DNA from 3 places in the Cytobacillus sp. IB215316 genome. Region 2 is predicted to be linked to each of the others. Evidence: predicted binding sites of a transcription regulator. Region 2 holds the regulator's gene; each other region holds the start of a gene.
What was found. The regulator LexA, encoded in region 2, represses DNA repair genes until DNA is damaged. The targets are predictions, from matches to a motif close to CGAACATATGTTCG.
Positions count from the first base shown of each region.

Region 1: the regulator LexA is predicted to act here: its motif matches at 2,618-2,631, upstream of SLH48_RS15200 (YolD-like family protein).
Region 3: the regulator LexA is predicted to act here: its motif matches at 8,633-8,646, upstream of uvrB (excinuclease ABC subunit UvrB).

Region 1 covers NZ_JAXBMC010000010.1:2,203-12,491, forward strand. The annotation lists gene SLH48_RS15185 (hypothetical protein) at 521-1,279, shown strand; gene SLH48_RS15190 (hypothetical protein) at 1,399-1,794, shown strand; gene SLH48_RS15195 (DUF3221 domain-containing protein) at 1,897-2,262, opposite strand; gene SLH48_RS15200 (YolD-like family protein) at 2,661-2,990, shown strand; gene SLH48_RS15205 (hypothetical protein) at 3,166-3,327, opposite strand; gene SLH48_RS15210 (hypothetical protein) at 3,340-3,648, opposite strand; gene SLH48_RS15215 (hypothetical protein) at 3,864-4,229, opposite strand; gene SLH48_RS15220 (helix-turn-helix domain-containing protein) at 4,463-4,819, shown strand; gene glnA (type I glutamate--ammonia ligase) at 5,382-6,716, opposite strand; gene SLH48_RS15230 (MerR family transcriptional regulator) at 6,839-7,240, opposite strand; gene SLH48_RS15235 (methionine gamma-lyase family protein) at 7,366-8,637, opposite strand; gene hflX (GTPase HflX) at 8,651-9,916, opposite strand.
Region 2 covers NZ_JAXBMC010000002.1:165,188-175,476, reverse strand. The annotation lists gene SLH48_RS05215 (dienelactone hydrolase family protein) at 1-486, shown strand, start outside; gene SLH48_RS05210 (hypothetical protein) at 555-719, shown strand; gene SLH48_RS05205 (hypothetical protein) at 941-1,159, shown strand; gene SLH48_RS05200 (alpha/beta fold hydrolase) at 1,364-2,497, opposite strand; gene SLH48_RS05195 (TetR/AcrR family transcriptional regulator) at 2,679-3,284, opposite strand; gene lexA (transcriptional repressor LexA) at 3,979-4,602, opposite strand; gene SLH48_RS05185 (LysM peptidoglycan-binding domain-containing protein) at 4,845-5,159, shown strand; gene SLH48_RS05180 (recombinase family protein) at 5,172-5,822, shown strand; gene SLH48_RS05175 (DUF896 domain-containing protein) at 6,430-6,660, shown strand; gene tkt (transketolase) at 6,882-8,888, shown strand; gene SLH48_RS05165 (hypothetical protein) at 8,972-9,394, opposite strand; gene sirA (sporulation inhibitor of replication protein SirA) at 9,700-10,137, shown strand.
Region 3 covers NZ_JAXBMC010000003.1:45,980-56,268, reverse strand. The annotation lists gene SLH48_RS07330 (methyl-accepting chemotaxis protein) at 1-1,681, shown strand, start outside; gene SLH48_RS07325 (sodium-dependent transporter) at 2,214-3,545, shown strand; gene uvrA (excinuclease ABC subunit UvrA) at 3,690-6,569, opposite strand; gene uvrB (excinuclease ABC subunit UvrB) at 6,580-8,556, opposite strand; gene SLH48_RS07310 (heavy metal translocating P-type ATPase) at 9,223-10,289, opposite strand, start outside.

The DNA of each region.
Region 1 (10,289 bases), on a different contig from region 2:
GGCGCAATCACAGCCCGAAGTTGACGAGTTAATCGTGAAATAAAACGATGACGTTTTCGATGCTATTGCTAACTTAAAGGCGATTCAACGTGAAGTGAATAAACCAACGTGCCACTTCACATTAATAAATATGGAGAACGTAGTTGTGTGTTCGAAGGCAAAGTCGATTTAGAAGCGTGGTGGAAAGCGAATGACAAATAAATTACGAAGCACGACCAACGAACTCCGCTATTTTAGCGGTGTTTTTTCTTATGTAGATGAAAACGGCGAACCTCGATTATCGGCGCCAGTTAAAATACTCCAAAATTCACGATAATGTATACCTTTTATCGTATCCTACCTCACTTCTGGAATAACATAAAATGTACTACCTATTCTTATAAAAAAAGGATAATAATAGTTCTTGTTGAAATATTAATATAGTGTTAGAAATGGATATAATTGATATTTATAACCACTATAGAACAAACTCAAATCCAATATTTCACACTAATTTATGTTTTAACGGGAGTGAGGCGTAGTGAAAATGAGTAAAAGTTTTTTTTCCTATCAAAAAGACATCCTGTTAGCATTTATTACTTCAATTGTAGGTTACATGGTTTTAATATCAACAAATAGAGTTGGATTAGTCGATTTAACTATTGAAGCAGTTTTGTTCTCTATAGCTAGTATAATAGGATTTAATGGCTATCTAAGATCTTCAAAGTCCATTAATAAACACTTTAAGAAATTTGAGTTATTTTACGGTATAACATATTTAATAACTGTAGTCTCATTTATTATTGGTATATATTTTTTTGCTAACAACCCTACTATTCTAGAAATTGAACTAAGAAATGTAACGGAGAGCACTTTACTAATTATTATGAGTTTAATCAAATCATCATCCTTGATATTTTTAATTTTTACATGGAGCTATTTTTATAAGTATTTAAAAATATCAGCATCCACCAGAAAAAATATACTAATGTTCTTATCAGGGTTCTTACTTTATTTGATGTTATCAATAGTCATTTGGTTAATTACAAATGATTTAAATGTGTTAAGCTTGGGAATAGTTGTCGGGAGTGTAATTGGTATCTTTGCAATGATTGCACAAGACAAACGAACTAGATATCTGACTATCATTTTTATCATATACAGTAGTATACACTTAGTTGAGTTTTACATGATGGGGCTTGGTAAAAGTTTAGCAAGTGGATTAAATAACCCTGTATACTGGGGAGTCACTGTACTATATTTTTGTGAAGTAAATAGATGGATCAATAATGAAATTTAAGATGGAGAGATGTTATTGAATATTGAAGCAGGTATTAAAATTTAAAATGATGTTAGAGATAGTCTAAATGACTGTCTCTTTTTTATTTTGAAGGGATGTGTCTGAAGTGGAAAACAATTTTGGAGCAATTGAGAAAAAAAAACTCCAAGACAAAGTGGATTGAAAATCTGGAGAATCAATCGCAAGAAAAATGTTGCATCCTTCTCCTTCTCTTCAGACGAAGACTTTACAGAATTCAAGGTGAAAGTAGTAAATGTACTGGCGCAGCCCATGACACCAGCACTAAGATAGATACAACTCATGGATCAGTTAATACAAGTGGAGATGAAGGCTATTCTGCAAACACACCAATTAATGTTCAAGTCACAGGTGATGATATTGAACAAGCTTCTAGTGTTGACAGTCAAAAAGTTATCAAGGTATTCATAAAAGATCATTCTATATTAAGATGGAATATGAAGATATTTGGAAAGAAGAAAGTAAAGCTGACTAATGTATATAAAGAGGAAAGATAGGTTGTTTCTCTCCTTTCTTCTTGATTGTTAATCATGATGTAGTTATAATTTATACGATGTATTAAAATAATATCCTTACGGTAAAATTCCTCTCCCTTATTACTAATTATCCACACTCTTCTCCGATTCTTCTAATATTTCTACTTTTGTTGCTCCTACTTTTGGGGGCTTTGTTTCAGCAGCTACTCTTTTATGCCAAACCTTAACCTTTTGACCAACAGTTAGCTCATCATATTCATCTTTATCAATAGCAAAATAAGCTGATTGATTTTCTTGTGCCTCTGATATTAGATCTTCCTTTGATTTATCATCAATATCATCTTTAGTAATGTTACTAATTACAAGGATTTCATACACTTTACCTTCTCTTTTTTCAATAATGTAACCTTCGAATATTGGATTTGTCGTTGAACATGATACAAGAAGAGATAAAATTACAGCAGTAATTGCATATCTAAATAAATTCATATAGAACCCCTCTAATTCCATTTTACTTGTTGCTTATTCATTGTTCATTTATTCTGGCAAGTGAATTACTGTATCATTAGTATAGGGGAAGATATCATATAATTCCATAGCGTTCATTATTTGAGTGTAAAGTCCATATGTTCCACCTCCTCCGGATGGAAATTCACCTCCAGAATGTATAGGGTGTATTAAAAAATTGTAAGGATTGTATACTACTGCACCATTGTCTCCTCCTTGAGAAAAATCATCTGAGCTGAGATTATTATTATTTATCCTAGTTACTTAAGCCTCTCATTCCAAGCATCTCCTTATGTCTAATTATGAACGTGCATATGTTCTGTTTTAATGTATTAATCGAACGTATTTTCGTATATACTATTGGTAAAGGAGTGATACGTTTGAAGGACAGAGGGATAATGAAATGGGTGCCAGCATTTATACAACCGGAACATATGAAGATGATGAAGGAAGCAAAGGCTAATTATTATAAGGTGCAAAAGCCTGTATTAGATGAGCATGAAATAGAGGAAATTAACAGTACAATCCTAGAAGCTATGGAGTTTACACAAGAAGTAACAGTGACGTATTTTGAGAACGGTGCGTTTAAACCATGCATGGGACATATTCATTATGTAGATCAGCTCAATAAACATATTAGAGTAAAGGATAAATTCGAGGAAATACACAGGATTAAATTTGAGGATATTATTAATGTACAAATAATATAACAGCCCCACATGCTTTGCAGGGCTGTTTTTTCATGGAGTGAATATCTTGCTGTATTTTATATTATGCAATTGTTATTATTTGTATGCGTATTTTAAAGGACGGACAACATTTACAGTGTTTAAAAACACCGCTTCATCCGTTGTTTTTTCACCTTTTGATACTTTCTTCTCCCACTCATCCCTTGTAATAATTCCTTATAGTACCCCACTCTTTTACTAAACGAGTGTTGGCATCTATTACAATATCAGAAGGAATAACTGCAAGTAATCCATCAATATGAAACGCTCTAGAAGATTGCAAATTATATCCAACTTCATCCCACTGAGCGTTAGTCAACTTTGAGCAGTACTACTCATCTTCTGACCAAATATCTGTTTTTATTCTATAATCATCTCCTACATGTTCTAATCCGTAATCAACAGCTGCTTCTAATTCAGAAGTAGTCGCGTTAGTCCCCAACTTAGTGGTTACTTTGTATTGTTTTATTCCGCTAGCACCATCCCATAAGTTACTTCTATTCCAATGGTGTACTTTATTACCACTGTTTGCAGTTTTAGAAGCTTCAATCACATAATAATCAGTTGTTGAAAGTACAGCAGTATGTCCTGTATTAGATTTTTCCCCTATAGCATTATCACTACCGAAACCGTAGTACAAAATGTCCCCGTATTTTGATAGGTTTTTATTTTTTATTGAGAATTGGTTTGATAATAAAATGGATATTTAATTGGATTCACAAATAACTATATCCCTATTATCACTCTTGAGGGCGCTGATAATGTTATTCTCACTATTATTCATGATTATTTTAATTACCTGAATCCCCCATATAAAAAGAGCATGTAAGACTCCCACATGCTCCTTTATCTTTTTCAATTATTAATAAAATCCTTATTGTCATAGATTGAATATGTATTATTGTTTGACAACCACTCTTGAATCCCATGAATAGTATAGTAATTATCATCATCTGTACGTATAAATGGAATCCCACTGCCTGAAAGAACTTGATTTAAATCTATTCCATCAAATTCACTTATGGTAATCCCCATATACTCAGCTATTTCTGATTTACTATATAATCTCATTTCTATCTTACTGTTTTCACTTACTGAATTGACTGAACTAACTGAATTAGATTTTGCCATGTCTGATAAAGAATTGGAGATAAATACTGAACTGACTAAGATAGATATTGCTAGAATAATAATTGATATCCCTGTAAAATTTATTTTCATACTCCCGCCTCCCTTCGAACAAGCATGTAAATTCCTCCTCTTTGTATGATCACAATACACTATTAAGAATAATCCAATCGACAATTTAAGTACTCTTAGACTACTGAAACTTAGACTTAAAATTGTCATTTTATTATGATTTACTAAAACAAAAAAACGAAAATTAAGTTCCACGCCCTTTTGTTGGAAAATTTTCATATAATAAACATATATTAAATTAGGGGTGAAAATCTATGAAAGAAAATTTAATAGCAAGATCACTATTTACTTTAGCTATTTGTCTTGTAATAGGTAGCTGGTTTATTTCAAATGGGTTAAAGGAAGGCAATCGAATAATTGCAGAACAATTGTCTGATGGAATTGAAGCCACTAAATCATACACAATAGATGCAACACAAGGTCAATTATTAACTGCTACACAGTTATCCGAATATTTGGGTATAAGCAATGAACAAGTAACTCAGTTATTCCCAGATTCAAATGGTAAAAGCGTAATACCTTATTTAAAAATTAAGGGTGAGCTCTTCTTCCCTAAAGCAGCCATTGATAAATGGTTACATGAAATTGAAGCAACCTCTATTAATAGATGAGCCCAATAAAATTTGGGCTTTTATTTTTTTAAAATACTTCTTTTATTATAAATGATCTAAGTTAATCATTTATAATAATATCTTAATTTCCTAACAAGCCATTCCAGTTGACAATTTTCTAAAATGTTGATTATGCCGGAAACTCATTTAGTGTGTAGTTCACACTGTATTTCCTTTTCTATTAGACATGCTATAAATTTTGATGATTAGTTTTCTCTGCTATTTACCCTAAATTCCTCTACCATTTAAATGTTCAAACTGTTCCTTCTCAATTTCACTGTCAAATAATAGAAAAAAATCTATTACAAGCATATTTAGCTTCTTCACTTGCCTCCTTTAACAAAAATTCATGGAGTTTATATTTTATGTCTCCCCCTTTATGTAATATTTGTATACGATGGAAATTGTCAAATTGGGGTAAAATTTTTTTGAAGTTTTTGTAAATTTTTTTTGAAGTTTTTGTGGTCAAAAATGGGTCAAGTTGTAATAGAGAATTAAATCTCACAACTTGACCCACCTAATAAACTGCTATAAACGTTGTTAAATCAACATTTTTATTTTCTTAATATAAAGTCATGTATTGGTCACGTTCCCAAGGGTGAACTTGCGTACGGAACATATCCCATTCTATTTCTTTAGCTTCTACAAAGTGCTCGAATAAATGTTTACCCATTGCACCTGTCATAACTTCATCAGACTTTAAGTTTTCTAATGCATGTTCTAGTGTTGCAGGTAAGTCTACGATACCAGCTTCTAAACGCTCAGCTTTGTTCATTACATAGATGTTTCTGTCAACTGGTGCAGGAGCTGTAAGCTTGTTTTTGATACCATCTAATCCAGCTGCAAGTAATACTGACATTGCAAGGTATGGGTTTGCACTTGGGTCAACGCTTCGCACTTCAACACGTGTGCTCATACCTCTAGATGCAGGAATACGGATTAATGGGCTACGGTTACGAGCTGACCAAGCGACATATACAGGAGCTTCATAACCAGGTACTAAACGTTTATATGAGTTGATTGTTGGATTTGTAACAGCTGTAAAGTTTGGTGCATGTTTTATAACACCAGCGATAAATTGACGAGCTGTTTCACTAAGCTCTAAGTCGCCAGTAGGGTCAAAGAATGAGTTTTCACCATTAGCAAATAATGAAAGGTTTGCATGCATTCCAGATCCGTTTACGCCGTAAAGTGGTTTTGGCATGAATGTTGCGTGTAAACCGTGCTTTCTAGCGATCGTTTTTACAACAAGCTTGAACGTTTGAATATCATCAGCTGCTTTTAACGCACCAGCATATTTAAAGTCGATTTCATGTTGCCCTGGCGCTACTTCATGGTGAGATGCTTCAATATCAAAGCCCATTTCTTCTAATTCTAAAACGATGTCACGGCGGCAATTTTCACCTAAATCAGTCGGTGCTAAGTCAAAGTATCCACCTTTATCATTTAATTCAAGAGTTGGTTCGCCCTTTTCATCAACTTTAAATAAGAAAAACTCTGGTTCCGCTCCTAAATTAAAGTCAGTAAATCCTAGCTCTTCCATTTCTTTAAGTACACGCTTTAAGTTATTACGTGGATCTCCTTCAAAAGGAGTACCATCAGGATTGTAAATATCACAAATTAGACGTGCAACTTTACCTTTTTCAGATGTCCAAGGGAATACAACCCAAGTATCTAAGTCAGGATATAAATACATATCGGATTCTTCTATACGTACGAAGCCTTCGATTGAAGATCCATCAAACATCATTTTATTATCAAGTGCTTTTTCTAACTGACTAGTAGGGATTTCAACATTTTTGATCGTTCCTAATAAATCAGTAAATTGTAGTCTTATATATCTAACGTTTTCCTCCTCAGTCATCTTAACAATGTCTTCTCGTGTGTACTTTGCCATAAAAAAAGCTCCTCCCTTGATTTTAAAAAATTTATTTAAATAAAAATTGGTGAAGTGCATCCATTCAAGAATATATTTCACCTATATTTTACTTATTTCTAACGGTTGCATGCACATTTTAATTAATGGAAAAATCGGGACATATCTCCTTGTCTCAGAGTTGTACGATTGTATTTTCCAGCATTCATCAGTTCAGCTTTTAGTAGCTTGCGCAGTTCATCTTCAGATAGTTCTTGTTTGTTCGCTTTAACTACTTCATTTTCTTGTACAGGTTTTGCATCTTGATTGCCTGCAAATAATTTCTTAATCCCTGCCATATTGACACCTTGATCTATTAGATTTTTAATTTCTAATAGCTTGTCAACATCATTAAAAGAAAATAATCGTCGATTCCCTTCGGTTCTTGCCGGAGATACTAATCCATGCTCTTCGTAATATCGAATTTGCCTAGCTGTTAATTCGGTTAACTGCATCACGATTCCGATAGGAAAAAGTGGCATGGACCTTCTGATTTCATCAGCCATAATGATACCTCCATCATTTATTACTATATTCAGTATATTCCATGTTATGTTTTTTGTCAACACTATGTCATAAAATCTAACACAATAAATTACATCAATTTTCTTTTCGTTCATTCTGTTCTTATTTAGCCTATTTTGAGGAGATTTTTTTCAATCAAATGATTGATTGCCGAACAAACCGCTATCTTGACGTGAGCATATGTTAGCCCCCCTTGTACGTATGCTACGTATGGTGGCCTCAAAGGCCCATCCGCTGATAGTTCTATACTAGACCCTTGTATAAAGGTACCAGCCGCCATGATCACATCATCTTCATAACCAGGCATATAGCTAGGGTATGGAGTAACATAAGAATTGACTGGGGAACAATATTGGATTGCCTGACAAAATGCAATCATCATTTCTTTATTATCAAATTGGACTGATTGAATAAGGTCTGTTCGATGACTATTCCAGCTAGGATGTGTGTTCATGCCGATTTCGGATAAGAAAGCTGATGTAAAAACAGCACCTTTCAAAGCTTGACCAACAATGTGTGGAGCGAGAAAAAATCCCTGATACATTTCTTGCAAACTATGTAACGATGCTCCTGCTTCACTACCTATTCCAGGAGAAGTCATTCGATAGGAGCATGCATCAACAAGAGTTTTCTTCCCTACGATATAACCACCCGTTTTAGCAAGACCGCCACCAGGATTTTTTATTAACGATCCAGCAATTAAGTCTGCACCTACATGACAAGGCTCCAATGGTTCTACAAATTCACCATAACAATTATCAACAAAAACGACGATTTCTTCATTAATCGATTTTACAAATTGAACCATTTCTTGAATCTCACTTATCGAAAACGAGGGTCTATTTGCATATCCCTTAGATCTTTGAATACCTATCATTTTAGTTTTTTCATTTATCGCTTCTTTTACTTTGTTATAATCAATTTTGCCATCTGTAGCTAACGGTATACTGTTATACCCAATATGATACTCTTTAAAAGAACCTACGCCTGAACCTCTAATTCCTACTATCTCCTCTAAAGTATCATATGGCTTCCCAGTTATATACAAAAGCTCATCAAATGGCCTAAGCACACCAAATAATGCAATTGAAATGGCATGCGTTCCTGATATGATTTGTGGGCGAACTAATCCAGCTTCGCCTCCAAAAACTTGTGCATATACTTTCTCCAACGTATCTCTTCCAACATCATCATAACCATAACCTGTTGAAGGCGTGAAATGTGAATCACTTATTTTATGTCCACGAAAACTCTCAAGTACTCGATATTGATTCACTTCTATATTCCGATCGATTTGATGATGGATATTACGTATTTTGTCTTCTACTATATTTACTATGTCGGAGATTTGCTCTCCGTTACTTAAGTTATGAAACATGTTTCTTCCCTTTCTAAACTTGATATTTCTTTAGTTTACCGAATGCGATATGTGAAGATAATACATATCCTGTACATTCATAAACATCTTCTCTTTCATCATATTTTGTCTCTGTTACAATCGTATCCGTTTTGATGGATGACAGTAATTTCCCGTCTTGGCTTGGAATTTTCACGTGATATTTAACCATATTCTCTTTTATCCGATTTTCGAGCCAAGCTTTCAGTTTAATAACATCATTGTCGTTATGTGCACTAATTGTGACAACTTCTGTATTTGATGAGGGTACAAAATCTGAATGAATACTGTCACGCTTATTATAAACGGTTATGACTGGAATATTTTCGAAACCTAACTCTTCTATTAACTGATATACAGTTTGTTCATGATTAAAATAATCTGGATTGGAACAATCAACTACATGTATAAGTACATCAGCATCTTTGACCTCTTCTAATGTAGATCTAAATGCAGCTACTAATGTGGTAGGAAGATCTTGTATAAATCCTACGGTATCCGTGAGCAGTACATTCATCCCAGATGGTATCGACATCTTTCTCGTCATAGGATCTAATGTAGCAAACAACTCATTTTCTTCATAAGCACCAGCTGCTGTTAAACGATTAAAAAGCGTTGATTTTCCAGCATTCGTATATCCTACTAAAGATAATTGAAATGCATTGTTTTTCTTTCTCCGTTCACGATACCTCACTCGATGCTGAACGATCGACGATAATTGTTGCTTAATTTCAACGACTCGACGATGGATGTGTCTTCTATCCGTTTCGAGCTTCGTTTCACCTGGACCTCTTGTACCAATTCCTCCCCCGAGCCTAGATAAAGAAATACCTTGCCCAGCTAGTCTAGGTAATAAATATTGTAATTGTGCAAGTTCAACTTGGAGCTTCCCTTCACGTGATCTAGCCCTCATTGCAAAAATATCTAAAATTAGTTGAGTTCTATCAATTACCCTCGCCTGAAATAACTTTGTTAAATTTCTAATTTGGCTAGGTGTCAGCTCATCATTAAAAATGATAATCTGTGGTTCTATTTCACTTTCCAAATTTACAATTTCTTCTACTTTTCCTTTACCTATGTATGTAGCAGGGTGAACTTTCTCTCTTTTCTGTGTAACGACAACTTCCACAGTCCCATTCGCCGTTTTTGTTAAAGATGCAAGTTCCTCCATCGAAAACATAAATCTTTCATCATTTAAATCGGGCAATTGACATCCAACTAAAATTGCTGTTTCAGCGGTTTTATTTGTAGTTATATTCAAACTCCATGTACCTTCCCTTTTATAATAATTAACACTCTTTTTTATCATATCAAAACTAGAGACTTTTCACGAACATATTTGAAATGAATTAATATATGTTTGTTTTCGCATGTAATATGGAATATCAATAGAAAAAATAAGACTTTAGTATTAGTAATGCGTGACTATTTTCTTGTAGATTTTGGTATTAATAATTTGTTATTATAAAATTCAGAATATATAGTATATATATTCAATCTTGCTCTATTATTTTTATTCACCCGTAAAAATATTAGACGAGCTTTCGGTTAAATAATTCTAGGCTCTTTTCGTATACTCGTTTACTATTTAACTAAATTTGACAGTTACATAATGATCATACCGTATACTAACT
Region 2 (10,289 bases):
TTTGATGTGATTTGTCCCAATTTGTATAGTGAAAACAATCAATTTCATTACGATGAGGAGAAATTGGCTTATCACCATTTTGTTAATAAAGTCGGATTTGCTAGAGCAGCTACCTACGTTAAGGCACTTTTAAAAAAATCTAGGCAGGAATACAGTAAAATCTTTATTCTTGGTTATAGTGTAGGTGGGACAGTTGCATGGCTGTGCAGTGAAGACCAGAATTGCGATGGAGTTATTAGTTATTACGGTTCAAGGATAAGGGACTTTATTGACATGATCCCAGCTTGTCCCGCACTACTAATTTTCCCAGAGAATGAAAAATCATTTCATGTCGATCAATTGATTACTAAACTAAACGATAAAGAAAAAATCACCATTAAAAAATATAGAACAAATCATGGATTTAGCGATAACAACTCAGAGAACTATTGTGAATTATCTGCTAAGCATGCATTTAATGAATTGTTACGCTTTATAAGTAGTTGATAAGAAAGGGCCTTCGAAAACTCTGTTGCATTTTTTCACCTACATTTGAGCAACTGGATGAGTATGATATGATTTTTATAGTCTTTAAAGAAGATAAGGTGCCGAACGTGTTTAGCGCTTATCATAAGGCACTTTTTGTAAACTTTATTCCTATAGTTCCTAAAACAGATGATAAAGATACTGTTTTACTCAACTGTCATCGTTTTATAGAAGAAGCTTGTCTCGAATATTAGTTTTATACGAGTTATATTTTAGTACGAAAAACTACATTCTATACAAAACCAGCCTATTATGAAAATCTACAATTAATGTGAAAACAGCCAATAGAAAAATCTGAACTAGGTAGAAATGTTAATGTATTGCTGTTTCAATCCGCATTCTTTGCCAAAATCATGAAACTTCCTACTATTTTTATTCGTATATTATATATATAACTAAATTTGGGGGAGTTTGTATGAAATTTATAATATTTGGGTTTATCTTGTTAGTTATTATTATTGCCATTACTGCGATTAGTACTGGAAATGCTAACAGAACAAAACATCGTATTCATAAGACAAGTTCATCAACTAGTAGTAACAATGATGGAAATGGTGTAGGCTTATATTCATCTGATTACGGTCATGGCGACAGTGGGGGCAGTGGTGACAGCGGAGGAGGAGGGGGAGAATAGATAAAACTAAAGGCCCATAAACGTGGTTTTATATGTTACTCATCGTTGTACAGAAGAAAAAATGCTACGATTTCTAGTTGAAACGTGTTCTTTCTTAATACGAAAAACAACTTAAATTAAAAACCCATTAACTGATTTATATTAGTTCATGGGTTTTCTTCAGCAGGTTAGCTTTATCTTTATTTTTCTAACCCTACAAAATTGTTATTCTTTTTCATTTAACCAATTTGCCATGACTCTGAGAGCAAGGCCGAAATTTCCCACCTGACAGTGATTATGAGCATGATCATCTCTAGTGAAGATTCTTTCAGTTATAGACTTTGCATTCGTTAAAGCTTTTACTTGAATATCGTGCATTTTTAGCGGTATAAAATGATCTTCTGACCCTGTTAATATTAATACATCTTGTGTAACGTGTCCTGATTTTAAATGTGCAGCATTGAATTCTAATAATGCCATGCCACCATCTAACGGAGTATCAGTTTTAGTAATATACATTAAATTATCGGTTCCCCATTTTTCTTGCGGCATCATCTTCATTTTTACATCAGCCATCCAATACATTAATTTAGGATGTTTGAAAAGCCATAAAGCAAACTTCTCAATAATAGGTGGGGGGATTTTCATGTAGTCGTAGGCTATACTAAGAGCAATCACTCGTTTAATTCGCTGTTCATGCGCAGCTGCTCTGAAGCAAAGCCAGCCACCCATGGACACACCTAATAAGGTTACGTCATTTAACTTAAAGTAATCTAGAACGGCTTTTGTTGGTTTTTCCCATTCATAACTAAGTGCTAAGCCAGATTTTTTTAAGGCACCACCTTGCCCTGGTCCTTCAAATAATATGACCTCATAGTTTAAATGTGCAAAATAGCTTGCCATTGAGTATAGCTCTTCCATAAATGAATCAAATCCACCATGAATGACAATTGTTCCTCTGGCATTTTTATTGTTAGAAGGCAGTCTCATTGCAGGTAAGTATACATTTTCGTAGGGTATGTTATAACGTTCAATATCATTTTCAACAAACAGGTCATTATAAAACATTTCAATGAATGTATCATACAGCCTTAATTTATCTGGGTCATTCGGATGAGTAAAAAATTCTGCAGCCCTGTAATAAAATGTTCCATTCATTATGCGTTTTTCATCAATAGCTTTTTCAGCCTGCTTTATCATTTCCTCCTTCCAATCTTCTAACTTTTTTATTCTGGTAGCTGCATCCACCATGTCTTCTTTTCGTGTGTATCCCATTGAATACCACCGATTCATTTGATAGTCTATAATTTTTGTTTTATGAAAATCATGGTATCCTACAGGATAATCAAATTGGGCCATATAATAACTCTCCTTTTCAAATTAAGCTCGTTATTTTGAAAAATAATTGAATGCAGAAAGGAACCATTACTTCAACGATGCACAGATGTAGCATATACCTTACTCCAAATTATCAGTTAGTCAGGTAGAGACTTAAATCTTCACCTACTTTGCTGATGTCAATATGTGATGGTTAAGATCATTATTGATCTGTCAGGCCATTTTTAAGGAAATCAATTAAGTGGTTTAGACTTGACTCATAGTGATCAGGCTTTGACATATCCGCTACATCCACAATATTAGTGAACAAGAAACCAATTAGTGATTGGACGAATTCCAGTGGTAGTGTCTGCCTAATTTCACCTTTGTTATAGGATGCTTCAATGAGCTTGTTCATTTGGTCATTATCCTGAAAATTATGCCTTGTCAACGCCTTTTCGTATATGGGAGTTCCTTTTTCTTTAATAAAGCTGTTTGCAAAACGATTAATATCTGGATATTCATTGGCAAATTGCATTCCAATTCTGATTTGTGTTTTAAATATCGAAAAAATGTCTTTGGAATAATCACTTGGATTCATAACCTTGGCAAGGAATAGTTGCTTTTTTTGAATCAACATGTCTATGAGATTTAAGTAAAGATCTTCCTTGTTGTTAAAATGGTAGTAAAATGAGCCCTTACTCATATTCGCTGTCTTCAAAATATGATTTAATGAGGCTTTGTCATAGCCTTTTTCCACAAATTCATTTAATGCTGCTTGCATTAACGCATCTGAATGTTCGAATTCTTTATTAAATCCTCGCGTCAATTACATCATCTCCTACAAGTTTTTAATCTTAATCGTTAGCTCTGTTCGTAAACTTTGTTGTTATAGTTCTTTATCCTGAAGATAAAGAATACCGTCATTTTATATGAGAATAGATGGCACAAAATCTAGCTGTATTCGTGTTTATTAGTGCAAAAAAAACACGCTATGCTGAAATAGCCTGATAGTTAATGCTGCTTGCTTATTATACATATTAGACCGAATGGTCTAGACCGTCAAGTCTAATCTCGGGATAACGAGCATAAAATTGGTGACATAGTGGGGGATATGAGAAAAAGTGACTAAGAAAATCATTGAATGATAAATTTAAACTAAAGACTTTTTGCTTGAATTTTGTTTTTTTACTAAAAATGGACAGTATTATGAGTTTTATAGGAGCTTAGAAAAGGTGTCTTGAACGCTAGATATATACGTGTGTATATCTTAAAAGTAAAAACAGCAACCATTGTGAAAATAGCCAATCAAAATGAATTCGGAGGGAGCTTACAATATGACAAAAAAATCCTTAGCTCAGAGGTTCTAAGCTAAGGATTGGATTATAATATGAGATCGTATGAATACATTAAAAAGCATTGTGGACTGCTAACCTGTATGTTAATCTATCTGATTGGAACAACGTTTTAAAAGAGACTGTTTGTCAAAGAATAGATCATACATTCGTTATGTACAATAGTGTTTAATGGATGGTACGATACACCCCGATTACTTTTCCTAATATAGCTACATTACGAAGAATAATAGGTTCTAAAGTTGAGTTTTCTGGCTGAAGTCTTATGTAGTCTTTTTCTTTAAAAAATCTTTTTACTGTTGCCTCGTCATCCTCTGTCATTGCAACAACGATATCTCCATTTGAAGCAGTTTGTTGTTGCCGAACAATGACGTGATCCCCATCTAATATACCGGCCTCAATCATGCTATCTCCCATTACTTCAAGCATAAATACATTTTCGTCAGGGGATACAAGTTTATCAGGAAGAGGGAAGTATTCTTCAACATTTTCAATTGCTGTTATTGGTTGACCAGCTGTTACCTTTCCTATAATCGGTACATTCATGACGTTATTTTTTGGGATTACATCAGCAGGATCTAAATCTAATATTTCAATTGCTCTAGGTTTAGTTGGGTCTCTACGGATTAGTCCCTTACTTTCTAAACGAGATAAATGACCATGAACTGTTGAGCTTGAAGCTAGCCCTACCGCTTCTCCAATTTCTCTAACAGAAGGTGGATATCCCTTTGATTGTACTTCTTGTTTTATGAAATCTAGTATGTCTTGTTGCCTTTTCGATAATTTTGCCATCGTTAGCACCTCATTATAATAATCTTTTCTATTGTTAGCATGTATACCCGTTCATAACATTAAAAAATTAAGATCATCTATTAATAATGTAAGGATATACTAGAAAGATTTTACTTTCATTCATTATAGCACGACTTGTTATGTATAACAAACGTAAGTTCGTAAAAATGTTGACATAAAACATTTGTTCGTATACAATAACTAAAAACGAACATGTATTCTGTTAATCAGGGGGACTTATTATGAAACAATCTAAAATTTACTATATCTTATTTTTTACTGTTTTTATCGGCTTTGCTTTTGCACTAATTACTTCTTATAAGGATATCGAGAAAAATGATTATATTACTATTAAAGTAGAAGATGGAGATACACTTTGGGATATTGCGTCCGAGTATAGTAACAGTCACGATTTATCAATCAATGACTTTATCAGTTGGGTAGAGGATGTAAATCAAATAGCTCCTGATAGAATTTTTTATGGTGATGAAATTTATATTCCAGTGTTAAAATCAGAAGGTAATAAAATATATGATACATATGCAGTTAACAATTAATCGGAGGTAGAAATGGAAAAAGCAATAATATATTGTCGTGTTAGTACAAATAAACAAACACAGGAGACATCATTAACACGACAAAAGGCAGAATTACTCCAGCTTGCAAACAGTTACCATTTTGATGTGAAGAAAGTGGTTGTAGAAAGGGCAAGCGGATATGACATGGATAGAGATGGCATTTATGAGCTATTGAATGAAATTAAAGAACAGCATATCGATGCCCTTTTAATACAAGATGAGACGAGGCTAGGTAGGGGTAATGCAAGAATAGCTTTGCTGCATTTTATTTTAAAGGAAAGAGTTAAAATATACACAGTTCATCATCATGGAGAGTTACAATTGTCTGAAGCTGATTCCATGATGTTGGAAATTGTTAGCATTGTTGAGGAATATCAACGGAAAATACATAATTTAAAAATTAAACGGGGAATGAAACGAGCTATCGAAGAAGGGTATAGACCTGAGAGGAATTTAAAAAACATCCATGTAAGCTCAGGTAGAGAAAGAAAGGAAATACCTATTGAGGAAATTATAAGGTTACGACAAAATAATCTCACGTTTTCAGATATAGCGGCAACATTACGTGGTCTTGGATTTGATGTGTCAAAAGCAACGGTACATCGACGTTATAAAGAATATATGCATAATAATTTAGAGTAGATGGCTAACAATAGAATGAACGAATGCTGTAGTATACAAGTTACAATTGTATACTTTTATTACGTTGTTATTGAAAGGCACTTTTCGTAAGCTTTGTTACTATTATTATTACATTAGTACCAAGAAAAGTGGCTTTACATGTTAGTCCTCGTTGTAGAGAAGAATAGATGCCACAATCTGCAGTTGAGTCTAAATATAAAAACAATCATCAATGCGAAAACAGCCTTTCGAAACTTGGTAGCTATTATAATAAAGGAATAGACAGTAAGACGGAGTTTTGATTGGGTCCCCAAAATTATAAGTAGAGAAGGTACGACAAAAGCTAGATGTATACGTGATTAATTCTTAGTCTGAAAAGCAACAGTCTGTATGAAAATAGGCTATTAAAATGACACTATTGGCAATATCATTGTATTCAACTAAAGTGGAAGGTTAAAACGTAATTATTAGCCGATTGACAATGTTTTCAGAGAAGAAAAAATCCAGCAATTGCTAATTGTATAAGTCTTTAGTTTTTTGTACTAAAACAAAACCGTTGAAAATGAAGCTCTCTTCTTGTAATATGTACAGAACATAATATCCTATTGAATAGAAAGGAAGCATTGACGTGTTATCAAATGAAAAAATTAATCGTATTAACTATTTGTCAAAAAAATCTAAATCATCTGGGTTAACGGATGAAGAAAAACGTGAACAACAGGATTTACGCAAGGAATATATTCAATCGTTTCGTAATTCGATGGAAAATACTTTACATTCAGTAAAAGTAGTAGATAAAGAAGGAAATGATGTTACGCCTACAAAATTAAAAAAGAGTAAGAATAGCCGTTTTCATTAAGGCTAGAGTTATTACCATTCGTAAATTTTTATTTTATAATCTTCCTAAATTATAAGCTGAATGAAGGAAGTTTAAGGATACATCATTTTATGTATGGTTTTTTGTACATACTATGAAAAGATGTTTTCTTGAACAAAATGTATCTTTTTTTCACAATGTATGTACATTTGTTCATTTTGAATATATGATATGTACTATAATGATTGAAAGGGTGGTATTTTATGTCACTTAATATTGATGATTTATCTATTGCTGCAATCAGAACTTTATCGATTGATGCAATTGAGAAAGCTAACTCAGGACATCCAGGCATGCCGATGGGAGCTGCTCCTATGGCATATACGTTGTGGACTAAATATATGAACCACAACCCGTCTAATCCTCAATGGTTTAATCGTGATCGCTTTGTATTATCAGCTGGGCACGGATCAATGCTATTATATAGCTTATTACATTTAAGTGGTTATGACGTAACGATGGATGATATTAAAAATTTCCGTCAATGGGGAAGCAAAACACCAGGGCATCCAGAATATGGGCATACTGCTGGAGTTGAAGCAACAACAGGGCCACTTGGTCAAGGTATCGCGATGGCTGTTGGTATGGCTATGGCTGAAAGACATATGGCATCTACATATAATAAAGATACATTTAATGTTGTAGACCACTACACATATACAATTTGTGGTGACGGTGACTTAATGGAAGGTGTATCAGCTGAGGCGGCATCGCTAGCAGGTCACCTTAAGCTAGGACGTCTAGTTGTGTTATATGATTCAAACGATATATCTTTAGACGGCGACCTCGATAAGTCATTCTCTGAAAGTATCAAAAACCGTTACCAATCATACGGCTGGCAGTATATTCGTGTTGAAGATGGTAATGATATACAAGAATTATCGCAGGCTATTGAAGAAGCGAAGGCAGATACTGACCATCCAACGATGATTGAGATTAAAACAGTCATTGGCTACGGAGCACCTAATAAGTCAGGTAAGTCGGCAGTACATGGATCTCCACTAGGTGCAGATGAGTTAAAGTTAACGAAAGAGGCATACAACTGGACATTTGAAGAAGATTTCCATGTACCGTCTGAAGTGTACGACAATTTCTCTGCTACTGTGAAAGATGCTGGTAGTAAAACAGAAGATGAATGGAACCAAATGTTTGCTCAGTATAAGGAGCAATACCCTGAGTTAGCAGCACAGCTAGAAGCAGCTATTACAGGGAAACTTCCAAATGGTTGGGAAAAGGAGTTACCAACTTATGAGGAAGGAAGTAGCTTAGCGACAAGATCCTCTTCTGGTGAGGTATTAAATGCTATTGCTAATAGTGTTCCACAATTTATAGGTGGATCTGCTGATCTAGCAGGATCTAATAAAACAATGATTAAAGAGTCAAATGACTTTATGCCAAATTCATATGGAGAAAAAAATATATGGTTTGGTGTACGTGAGTTTGCCATGGGAGCTGCTCTAAACGGTATGACACTTCATGGTGGTGTGAAAGTATTTGGTGGGACTTTCTTTGTATTTTCTGATTACTTGCGTCCTGCCATTCGCTTAGCAGCTTTAATGAAATTACCAGTAACGTATGTATTTACGCATGATAGTATTGCTGTTGGTGAGGATGGACCAACTCACGAGCCAGTTGAACAGCTACCAGCACTACGTGCAATGCCAGGTCTATCAGTCATTCGACCGGGTGATGCCAATGAGACAGCTGCAGCTTGGCAGGTGTCAATTGAAGCTACTGATAGGCCACACGCTCTTGTGCTTACACGTCAGAACTTACCGACTTTACCAAACACGAAGCGTGATGCATATGAAGGTGTAAAACGAGGAGCATATGTTGTGTCTCCAACAAATAATGACAATGTAGATGCATTGCTCTTAGCATCTGGCTCAGAGGTTAGTCTAGCTGTTGAGGCGCAGAAGTCATTAGCTAATGATGGCATTCATGTATCAGTTGTTAGTATGCCATCTTGGGATCGTTTTGAAGAACAACCACAAGAATATAAAGATGCTGTTTTACCTAAAAACATTAAAAAACGTTTAGGAATTGAAATGGCTTCTTCATTAGGATGGGAAAGATATACTGGCGATGAAGGTGAAATTTTAGCGATCAATCAGTTTGGCGCATCTGCACCTGGAGAAAAAATAATGGCAGAGTATGGTTTTACAGTTGAAAATGTAGTTAACAAAGTAAAGAGCTTATTACAAAAATAAGCAAAAGAGGGCCTTTTTTCAAGGGCTCTTTTTTTTAGGCTGTTTTCGCGGACATTTTTTTCTTTTAGAATAGGAACGATAGCTTAACTTCTCCAACGCAAAATAATACTTAAATGGCAACAATCAATTTCACTAGTTGCTAAAATAAAAGTGATTGTAATACCATCTGGATTAAATGAACATTCAACTTCTGAAGTAATCCCTGTTGATTTAATTAATTGTTCAACTTTATTTAACTGAGACTCTTGAGCGGCGGTCATGACCTGATGTGCAAATTCCTTAGAGTAAGCAATTTTATTTAGAACTAAAGCGGCCTCACTCATCAACTTTTGCATTTCTTTTGCGGATTTACTAAACATTGTAGTGTCAACAGGAGGAAATTGTCTGTTATTAAATGGGTGTCGACTAGTATGGTTTATATGATAGTCGTTAAGGCATGGAGGGGAATTATATATTATTTGATAATGGTATGCACTAGGATCACAATTACCTTTGGGGTTAAACACCTTATCATACCTCCTTCAATCTTTCTGTTAAGCTATTTTCGCTTGGTCGTCGTTTTCGCATTAATTGTTATATTACACGAATTGTATGCATGTTTTTTGTTTTAGAAGGAAAAACAGTTATCTATGTGTAAGTAGCTTTCAACTTTTATATTATACGCTCATAAATAAAATAGGTGATTATCATTAAAAGAGAGATTAGACAGAATTCGGCAAAACAAGTGGTTCATTTTTGCGGAATAAGACAATAATTTAAATAAGACAAGTCTATAATTAAATTAAATATGTAGGATAAGGGAGGGAACTTTGTGAGACACTATCGTATTTATTTAATTGAAGAACAATTTGCTAAGCATTATTTTGGACGAGAGAAAATGCTATTACAGCTGTTTGTAGATTATGAACATGCTAATGGTGCAAGAAAACAATTACTAAAAAAACAAATTGAGTATATAACTCAACCAATTCCTACTCAAACAATCCACAAATTATTGGTGAAACAACTACACAACCAGAACGATAATAACTCTCATCGTAAGGTTCATTCCATATTATTGCCTGATAACAAAAGCTATGCAAAATTAGTCGTATATGAAGAATACATGCAATTAACTGCTGAAGGAAGCTATGAAGCTGAAGCTGTATTTTTTGAGATTATAAGAAAATTCGACCCATGTTTCTTAGCAATGGATATACAGCTCGATCGGTATGGCTGGTTAAAACCAGTTAAAATGAATGCTCTATAGTAATGTTAGTGAATCTTTCATTACCATTATTGTATATAAAATATTTTGAATATTCTGTAAAAAACAATAAAATGACATGTTTTTTATAAAAATTACTTCTTATTGAGACTTTTGTGCTTAACTATTGTATAATCGTATTTGGTTTAGTACAC
Region 3 (10,289 bases), on a different contig from region 2:
AATGAAGCTCATTTTACTCATGGTTTTTGTCACAATTACTGTTATCACATTAGCCATCAGCCCCATTGTAAGTATGAACAGCTATAAAGGTCACATTGAAGAGAAATACAATAATCGTTTAGCCGTTATTGAGGATTTACATTTCATACTTGGCAAAATTGATGAAGCCCATGGGATCGTTGTCGATTTTTCTAAATCGTATGATGCATCAATGGTTACAGATTTAGATAAATCGATGGAACTGATTGATAGTTTATTAAACCAATTCACGGAAAACCCGTTATTAGATTATTACAGCACGGAAGATTCACAACACCTAGATAGCATAATAAAAAATTACAGTCAATTTGAATCCAGTTTAAAATCTATAAGAGAGCAAATGCTTAATTTTGATTTAGAAACCTTTTTAATAGACTATGATTTAGAAAAAAATAGCTACCTTACATTAATGCAAGCATTTTCAACTCATGACAGAGCCTCCTTCCAATACCTTTTACAAACTGAAACAGAGTTAGAAAAGCTTGCTGAGAACATCATTTTCACAGTCATCATATTCTCTATTACATTAGTTATACTTATCATTTCTTTTGCTAGCTGGGTTTATATAAGCACTTCTAAGGATATTGTAAAGGTTATTAATAAATACAAAGGCTTATCATCTGCTGATTTTAGAATTAGTACAGGCTCAAATAAAAAGAATGAATTAGGCAAACTAGCTGATAATATTGATGGTTTAGTAGAAGTATTGAAAACAACCTTTTTGGATATAAAAGAATTTGTTGAGAAATTACAGAACCTTTCTGTAAAGACTAAGACTAATATGACAAGTAGTAATACCAATATTGAAAATACTGCAGGGGCAGTAGAGGAAATAACTAGAGGGGTAGATCAACAAGCCAGTGCAGCTGAGGATTCTTTACTACACGTAACTGAATTAACAGATAAACTCCATGTAACGGTTGAATCGTTGGACATGTTTAAGAAGAATGTAACTAAAACAGATGATGAGATTAACTCTTTTTCTAAGAGTTTAGCTAATGTCTCAAATAATTCTAAAGACGTAGAAGAAACGAACAACACATTATTAGTTTCATTTACAGAGTTATTGTCCAGTTTCGAAAATATAGATGAGTTATCTAAACAAATTGTAAATATTGCTTCCAGCATTAAAATTGTGTCCTTAAATGCATCAATTGAAGCTAATAGAGCAGGGGCAGATGGTAAAAGCTTTAATGTAGTGGCAGAAGAGGTAAGAAACTTATCAACACAAACATCAGAAGTTTCTAAACAAATTTTAGAAGTTGTGAAAGTGAATGTTGATAAAATGGCTAATTTCCAACAATTATTACAATTTGCAAATAATAAAAATGAAGAAAATGGTAAAAATACAACAATCGTCATGAATAGCTTTGAAGACGTTAGTATTCGTTTTAATGCTATGCTAGAGGAACTAGCACTAATAAATAATAACCTTATAGACGTTCAAGAAAAGGCGACTATGATCCAAAATAACGTAAGCGAAACAAGTGCAACAAGTTTGCAAACAAGCGCTGTTATGCAAGAGATTTCCAGCAGTTTTGAAAAACAAGTCGATTCGATGAAGGAAATAGCGGATTACACGAATGAGCAAGTGACATTGGCTAATGAACTTAGTGAAAAGTCTAGTCAATTTAAAATGTAAGAACAATTATTCCTCAGGAGCTTACTAATCACATGCATGCTTAGTTCCTTCATCGGTTTCTTAACAACCTATATTCAAGGTCTGCACCCACGCTGCATAGCACAGCAAGGGTGCAGACCTTTTTGTTATAGAGATTCGCCTTGGTTGTTGTCTTTCTTACGAAGGAATTTAACGGGATACCACTTAAGTTCGTGGCATATCCAATATTAGGATAAAAAGTCAAGTAATAATAACAATGAATAGAGCGTAGAAAAATAAGACCTTTATATATGGGTAGGGAGCTCATCACATTTCACGCTTACTAATACTCGTTCACTTTTCAAGGCTAATTTGAATTCGATTGTGTTTCATGTTAATGTATTCATTAACTTTTTTAGCTTGGCTATTTTCGTATTGACAGCAGTAAACACGTATCTTTTCTACTATAAACCTCTGACAAAAGGGTATAATATATCATTGTTATTTTGTTAACAACAATGAACCATACGAAAAGAGCTTTTAGCATATCGTAAAGAAAGGTGATTTATACATCATGAAGAAAGAACAATGGAATTCAAAGCTAGGTTTTATTTTAGCAGCTGCAGGCTCAGCAATCGGGCTAGGAGCTGTTTGGAAGTTTCCATATATGGCCGGCACAAATGGGGGCGGGATTTTCTTTCTCCTGTTTTTACTTTTTACACTTCTTATCGGCATGCCTATGTTGTTGGCTGAGTTTGTCATTGGCAAAGCAACTGGTAAAAATGCCATCTCCGCTTTTAGACAATTAGCCCCTCGATCCCTATGGTACGGAATTGGTTATTTAGGTGTCATTGCAAGTTTTATATTATTATCTTTTTATAGTGTTGTGGGTGGCTGGATCATTTTATATTTGATTAGAAGTGCATCGGGGAAGTTGAGCAACCTTCCAACAGAATCTTATGGACAACTATTTGATTCAATCATTGCAAGTCCACTAGAAGCAACGATTGCACAATTTTCATTTATTCTCTTAACTATACTTGTTGTGCAAGGTGGGATACAAAAAGGGATCGAACGAGCTAGCCGTGTTATGATGCCGGCTCTATTTCTTCTTTTTATCATCTTAGTTATCCGCTCATTAACACTTGATGGTGCGATAGAGGGGGTAAAATTTTTCTTACAGCCAAATGTAGGAGAAGTTACAAAAGAGACCGTTTTTCTAGCATTAGGGCAATCACTTTTTTCATTAAGCCTTGGAATTTCCATCATGGTTACATATAGTTCATACTTACCTAAAGAAGAAAATATTGTTAAATCAGCGTCATGGATTGTAACATTGAATATTGTCATATCTTTATTAGCAGGACTAGCTATATTTCCAGCTGTTTTTTCTCTTGGTTTTGAGCCAGATACTGGTCCAGGACTAATATTTGTCGTTATACCTGCTGTATTTAATGAGTTAGCCTTTGGCGGTTTATTTCTAACAACATTCTTATTATTGCTATTATTTGCAACGTTAACTTCCTCCTTTTCAATTTTAGAAATCATCGTAGCTGCGCTGATTAAAGAACAACAAGAAAAAAGAAAAGTCGCTACTTGGATTGGTGGGATCATTATTTTCATTGTAGGTATCCCGTCAGCATTATCATTTGGAATGTTGAAAGATATCAAAGTATTTAATAAAACAATATTTGATTTAGCAGATTACTTTGTAAGCAACATATCTCTACCTGTGGGGTCATTACTTATTTCGTTATTTGTCGGTTACCAAGTATCTCGCCCAATACTAGAAAAAAGTTTTAATGTTTCATCACAGGTTGGGAGCTATTTATTTCGATTTTGGTATGTTAGCGTTCGCTTTCTCATCCCGTTAGGCATATTCCTAGTTCTATTTTTAGGAGCTTAATACTTAACGAGCAAAAGACACTGGGATTTATCCCAGTGTCTTAAATATAATCCTTTATTTAGATTTTCGTATTTATAAAACGATGATAACCGCACATACACACATCTTGCCAATATAATTAAGCCTTTAAGTTTACGAGCAGCCTTATTTTTTCAGGACAAGCTCCTCTTTTTCTTTTATCATTTCTTCCATACGCTTTCGATCTCGTTCTAAAATAGGCTTTAAATATCTTCCAGTATAAGAATCGTCTTGCTTAACTACCTGTTCAGGTGTCCCTGTTGCAATAATTTTCCCACCTTTATCTCCACCTTCAGGGCCAAGATCAATTAAATAATCAGCTGCTTTAATAATATCTAGGTTATGTTCAATAACTAAAACTGTATCTCCATTTTCTACAAGTCTTTGAAGTACCTTTAATAGCCTTGAAATATCATCTACATGTAAACCAGTCGTTGGCTCATCTAAAATATAAAGAGACCTTCCCGTTGAGCGTCGGTGTAGTTCCGATGCTAATTTTACCCGCTGAGCCTCACCGCCTGATAACGTCGTAGCAGGCTGTCCAAGCGTGATATAACCTAAACCAACATCGTAGATCGTTTGAAGCTTCCGTCTTATTTTAGGAATATTTTCAAAGAAAGAGAGTGAATCCTCTACAGTCATTTCTAATATCTCTGATATATTCTTATCCTTATACCTCACTTCTAACGTTTCACGATTATAGCGTTTCCCATGACATACCTCACAAGGAACATAAACATCAGGTAAAAAGTGCATTTCAATTTTTATAATTCCGTCACCACGGCACGCTTCACAGCGACCACCTTTAACATTAAAGCTAAAACGCCCTTTTTTATATCCTCTAACCTTTGCTTCATTTGTTGCGGCAAATACATCCCTAATATCGTCAAACACACCGGTATATGTAGCTGGGTTTGAACGTGGAGTTCTTCCGATTGGTGATTGATCAATGTCAATAACCTTGTCCAAATGGTCAATTCCTTTAATTTCTTTATGCTCTCCAGGTCTTGATTTTGCCTTGTGAAGCTTTTGGGCTAATGATTTATGTAAAACCTCGTTAATCAGTGTACTTTTCCCTGATCCAGACACACCTGTAACAGATATAAATGTACCTAAAGGAATTTTGACTTTCGCATTTTTTAAGTTATTTTCCTTTGCACCAACGATTTCAATATAACGGCCATCCGGCTTACGACGTTCTGTTGGTAGAGGAATAAACTTGATTCCCGACAAGTATTGACCAGTTAATGATTTTGGATCATTCATAACTTCTTCAGGCGTACCTGCAGAAACAACCTCCCCACCGTGGATTCCTGCACCTGGGCCGATATCAATTAAATGGTCAGCTGCTAGCATAGTATCCTCGTCGTGTTCCACGACGATTAATGTATTACCGATATCCCTCATGTTTTTTAACGTCTGAATAAGGCGGTCGTTATCACGTTGATGCAATCCAATCGAAGGTTCATCTAGAATATATAAAACACCTGTTAACCTTGAACCAATCTGTGTCGCTAAACGAATTCTTTGGGCTTCTCCCCCAGAAAGTGTTCCAGCTGACCGGTGTAAAGTTAAATAATCTAGTCCAACGTTGTTTAAAAAGCCTAAGCGCTCACTAATCTCTCTTAAAATCATATTAGCTATTGTCATTTCTTTGTCAGTCAATTTAAGGTTTTCAAAGAAATCCAACGCTTCTGTAATGGAAAAAGAAGTAATTTCACCAATATGCTTCTGATCTATTAAAACAGCTAAACTCTCTTTCTTTAAGCGATAGCTTTTACATGTTGGGCAAGACTGCTGTGCCATATACTTTTCCATTTGCTCACGAATATAATCCGAGCTCGTTTCACGATATCTACGCTCAATATTAGGTATGACCCCTTCAAAAATAATATGATTTTCGCGCACTTGCCCAAAGTCATTCTCATAACGGAAATAGATCTCTTCATTCCCACTACCATGCAGTACTTTCTCAAACAAATGCTTTGGTATGTCCTTTACTGGGACATTCATATCTATTCCGTAATGATCACAAACAGCCTTTAATAATTGAGGGTAGTATTGAGAGCTTTGTGGTTCCCACGGAGCAATAGCATGTTCTAGTAATGATAGATCCCAATTAGGAATGACTAAATTAAGATCTACTTCAAGCTTGGTACCTAGTCCATCACAACTTGGACACGCTCCAAATGGACTGTTGAATGAAAACATTCTCGGCTCCAATTCCCCTATTGAAAATCCACAATGCGGGCATGCGTGAAGCTCACTAAATAACAGCTCCTCTTCGCCTATTACGTCAATGATTACTTTACCTTCACCTAACTTCAAAGCCGTTTCTAGTGAATCTGATAGCCTTGAAGCAATGCCATCCTTGATGACAATCCGATCGATGACGACTTCAATTGAGTGCTTTTTGTTTTTTTCTAATGTTATATCTTCTGTAAGCTCGGTCATTTCCCCATCAACACGAACACGAACATAACCTTGCTTTTTAATTTCCTCAAAAGTTTTCACATGTGTCCCTTTACGCCCAGAAACGATTGGAGCAAGAACTTGCATTTTCGTTCTCTCAGGGTATTGCAAAATGCGATCAACCATCTGCTCTATCGTTTGAGATGTAATTTCTATATGATGATTAGGACATACCGGACGACCTACACGAGCATATAATAGCCTTAAATAATCATATATTTCAGTAACTGTACCGACTGTTGAACGAGGGTTACGACTTGTTGTTTTTTGGTCTATCGATATGGCCGGAGAAAGCCCATCGATTGCATCGACATCAGGTTTGTCCATTTGTCCTAAGAATTGACGTGCATATGCTGATAATGATTCAACATAGCGCCGTTGGCCTTCCGCATAAATCGTATCAAATGCTAACGAAGATTTACCTGAACCAGAAAGACCAGTTAAGACAACAAGCTGGTCTCTTGGTATTGTGACGTCGATGTCTTTTAGATTATGAGCTCTAGCTCCTTTGACAATGATTTTATCCTTTACCATGCTCTTATTTTCATCCTTCCGCTTTTAACTCGATCAATATGTCACGCAGTTCAGCCGCACGTTCGAAGTGGAGCGCTTTTGCAGCATCCTTCATTTCTTTTTCCATATCTGCAATTAGCTTTTCTCGTTCTTTTTTGGTCATTGTTACTTTTGGCTTGTCTGTTTCGTAAGTTTCTTGATTTTCCGCTGCATAAGTTGCCTGTATGACATCTCGAACTTCTTTTCTTATTGTTTTTGGCGTAATGCCATGCTTTTTATTATGAGCTTCTTGTATTTCACGGCGCCGCTTCGTCTCTTTGATTGCAATATCCATTGAGTTGGTCACATGATCAGCATACATAATGACTCTACCATTTTCATTACGTGCAGCCCTTCCCATCGTCTGGATTAGCGACCTTTCCGATCTTAAGAACCCTTCTTTATCGGCATCTAAAATAGTAACTAGAGAAACTTCCGGTATATCTAAACCTTCCCTTAATAAATTGATACCAACGAGGACATCAAATTTACCTAGTCGGAGATCACGTATAATCTCTATTCGTTCGAGCGTTTTAATCTCTGAGTGGAGATATGTAACCTTTATACCTATTTCTTTGAGGTAATCTGTTAAGTCCTCTGACATTTTCTTTGTCAATGTTGTAACTAGCACGCGTTCCTTCCGCGCTATACGCACTTGAATTTCCCCGATTAGGTCATCGATTTGTCCTTCAATGGGGCGCACATCAATTAATGGATCTAAAAGCCCTGTTGGACGAATGATCTGTTGAACCATTTCAGGGGAATGCTCTAACTCATACGGACCAGGTGTCGCCGATACATAGACTATTTGGTTTACATGCTCCTCAAACTCTTCAAAACGTAAAGGGCGATTATCTAATGCTGATGGCAACCTAAAACCATGATCCACGAGCATCTGTTTTCGAGCTTTATCACCGTTAAACATTCCTCGAATTTGTGGTAATGACACATGTGATTCGTCAATAACAATTAGAAAATCATCAGGAAAATAATCGATCAACGTATATGGTGTAGATCCCGCTTCCCGGAGTGTTAAATGACGCGAATAATTTTCAATACCAGAACAAAAACCCATTTCCCTCATCATTTCCAGGTCATATCTAGTACGTTGCTCTATTCTTTGAGCTTCAAGTAATTTGTCATTGTCACGAAGCTCTTTCAAACGCTCTTCAAGCTCTTGTTCAATATTTTTCATGGCAATTTGCATTTTTTCTTCTCGTGTTACGAAATGTGATGCAGGAAAAATAGCCACGTGTTCACGTTCACCGATAATTTCCCCTGTTAAAGCGTCGACTTCACGTATACGATCAATTTCATCTCCAAAAAACTCTATACGCATACAATGCTCGTCTCGTGATGCTGGAAAGATTTCAACTACGTCTCCACGTACGCGAAACGTTCCTCTCTTAAAGTCAATATCATTTCTATCATATTGAACATCGACGAGTTTTCTAAGCATTTGATCACGCTCAATTTCCATTCCAACACGTAATGATACGACCAGCTCGCTATATTCCTCTGGAGAACCTAGACCATAAATGCAAGATACACTCGCAATAATAATAACGTCTTTCCGTTCTAGCAATGAAGAAGTTGCTGAGTGACGCAGCTTATCAATTTCATCGTTTATACTGGCGTCCTTTTCAATAAAAGTATCCGTTTGTGGAACATACGCTTCAGGTTGATAATAGTCATAATAACTAACAAAATATTCTACAGCATTATTAGGAAAAAACTCTTTAAACTCACTATATAGCTGTCCTGCAAGCGTTTTATTATGAGCAATAATTAAAGTAGGTTTATTAACTTCCTTAATTACATTAGAGATCGTAAACGTTTTTCCCGTACCAGTTGCCCCTAATAATGTTTGATGCTTTTTCTTTTGTTTAATACCGTCTACAATTTCAGTAATTGCCTGTGGCTGGTCACCAGACGGTTTAAAAGCTGAGACTAACTCGAACTGATTCATTTTTGATGAAAGCCTCCAATCCCGTAATAGTTGTATTATCATTGTACCATATTTTATCATTAATTAAACAAAAATACGAACTTATATTCGTTTTTTTAGCAAATCCCCATTACATAAAAGAAAGAAAATAACAGGGCACTTTTCGTAAACTTTATTACTATTATTCCTATGAGACCAATAATTTTAATAACTTCAACGATAGATGTATACGTGTTTATATGTTAGTACGAAACAACATTTTTTATTAATATAGAATTGAAATGGATGAAAATGAAATGAACAGTTTTGCACTCGTGGTATAGCTCGTATATTTTTTAGAGGTTTCTGTTATTTATCGTAGAATGGCATTATGTAGAGTTTTAAAGAAAACTTGGTACGCACAGGGAAAAGTAAACATTAATAAATTGTTATTTACACTTAAGAAAAAGCTTCATTTATTCATCCAACAGTATGGTATTTATTGTATAATAGTAGCTTTTTTGAGCTAGACATTTCTGAAAGGTTTTTGGGGATAATTATGGTCTCATCTCTACAATAGGAGCTATTTTTATTACCGGAAAAGAATTTACTTATTACTGAATTTATTCAAAATCAATAAGCGGATACAAAGCTATAGGGTCTGACCCTAACTGCTCCAACTCATAAACGCAGCAGGTGTCAGACCCCTTATTTTTCTAGCATAATTGTTAAGCTGATGAGTGTCACGAGGATTGTGGCGCCCATGTCTGCTAGAATGGCAATCCATAAAGTAAGCCAGCCAGGTATTGTTAATAAGAGCGCAATGACTTTTAATCCTAGTGCTAAAGTGATATTGAGTTTGATCGTTCTATTCACCTTTTTCGCAATGGATACAGCGCTTGGTAGTTTACCTAAATGGTCTTGCATTAAAACAATATCAGCCGTTTCAATCGCACTATCTGTTCCCTTTCCCATCGCTATACCAAGATCAGCGACCGCTAGAGCAGGTGCATCATTTATACCATCACCAATCATCGCTACTTTTCCATGGTCATGTATATTTCTTATTTTATCGACTTTTTCCTCTGGAAGAAGGTTTGCATAATAATCTGTTACGCCTACTATTCCTGCTACCTTTTCAGCTGTTTTTCCGTGATCCCCTGTAAGCATAATGGTATGTTTTATACCCTTTTTGTGAAGCTCTTTCATAACATGTTTACTTTCCTCACGTATTTCATCAGATATACCAAAGATTCCTAATACATGCTGTTGATCAGCGACGATAACTAGTGTGAGCCCTTCGCTCTTTAGGCGATCAATATCTAACTGTATTTTTTCAACAAAGTGTATGTGAGGCATGCTTTTTTCATTACCGACAAAATAAGTTTTATCACTAATTTTCGCAATGACTCCGCGGCCAGTGGCCGTTTCTATGTCATCTGCTTCAACGTAAGCTATATCTTTTTCTGCTACCTTTTTCATGATCGCCTTTGCTAGTGGATGTGAAGATTTACTTTCAACAGCTCCCGCAATGTTTAACAAATTGTTATCATACTCGATAATTGTTTCTACGTGAGGTTGTCCTTTTGTTAACGTACCTGTTTTATCAAATGCGATGGATTCAATTTTCCCCAACTGCTCTAGGAAAACACCACCTTTTACGAGAATACCGTTCCGTGCATTGCGTGTAATCCCAGATACTATCGCAATTGGTGAAGATAATATTAATGCACAAGGGCAGCCTACGATTAATACAGCTAAACCTTGATAAAGCC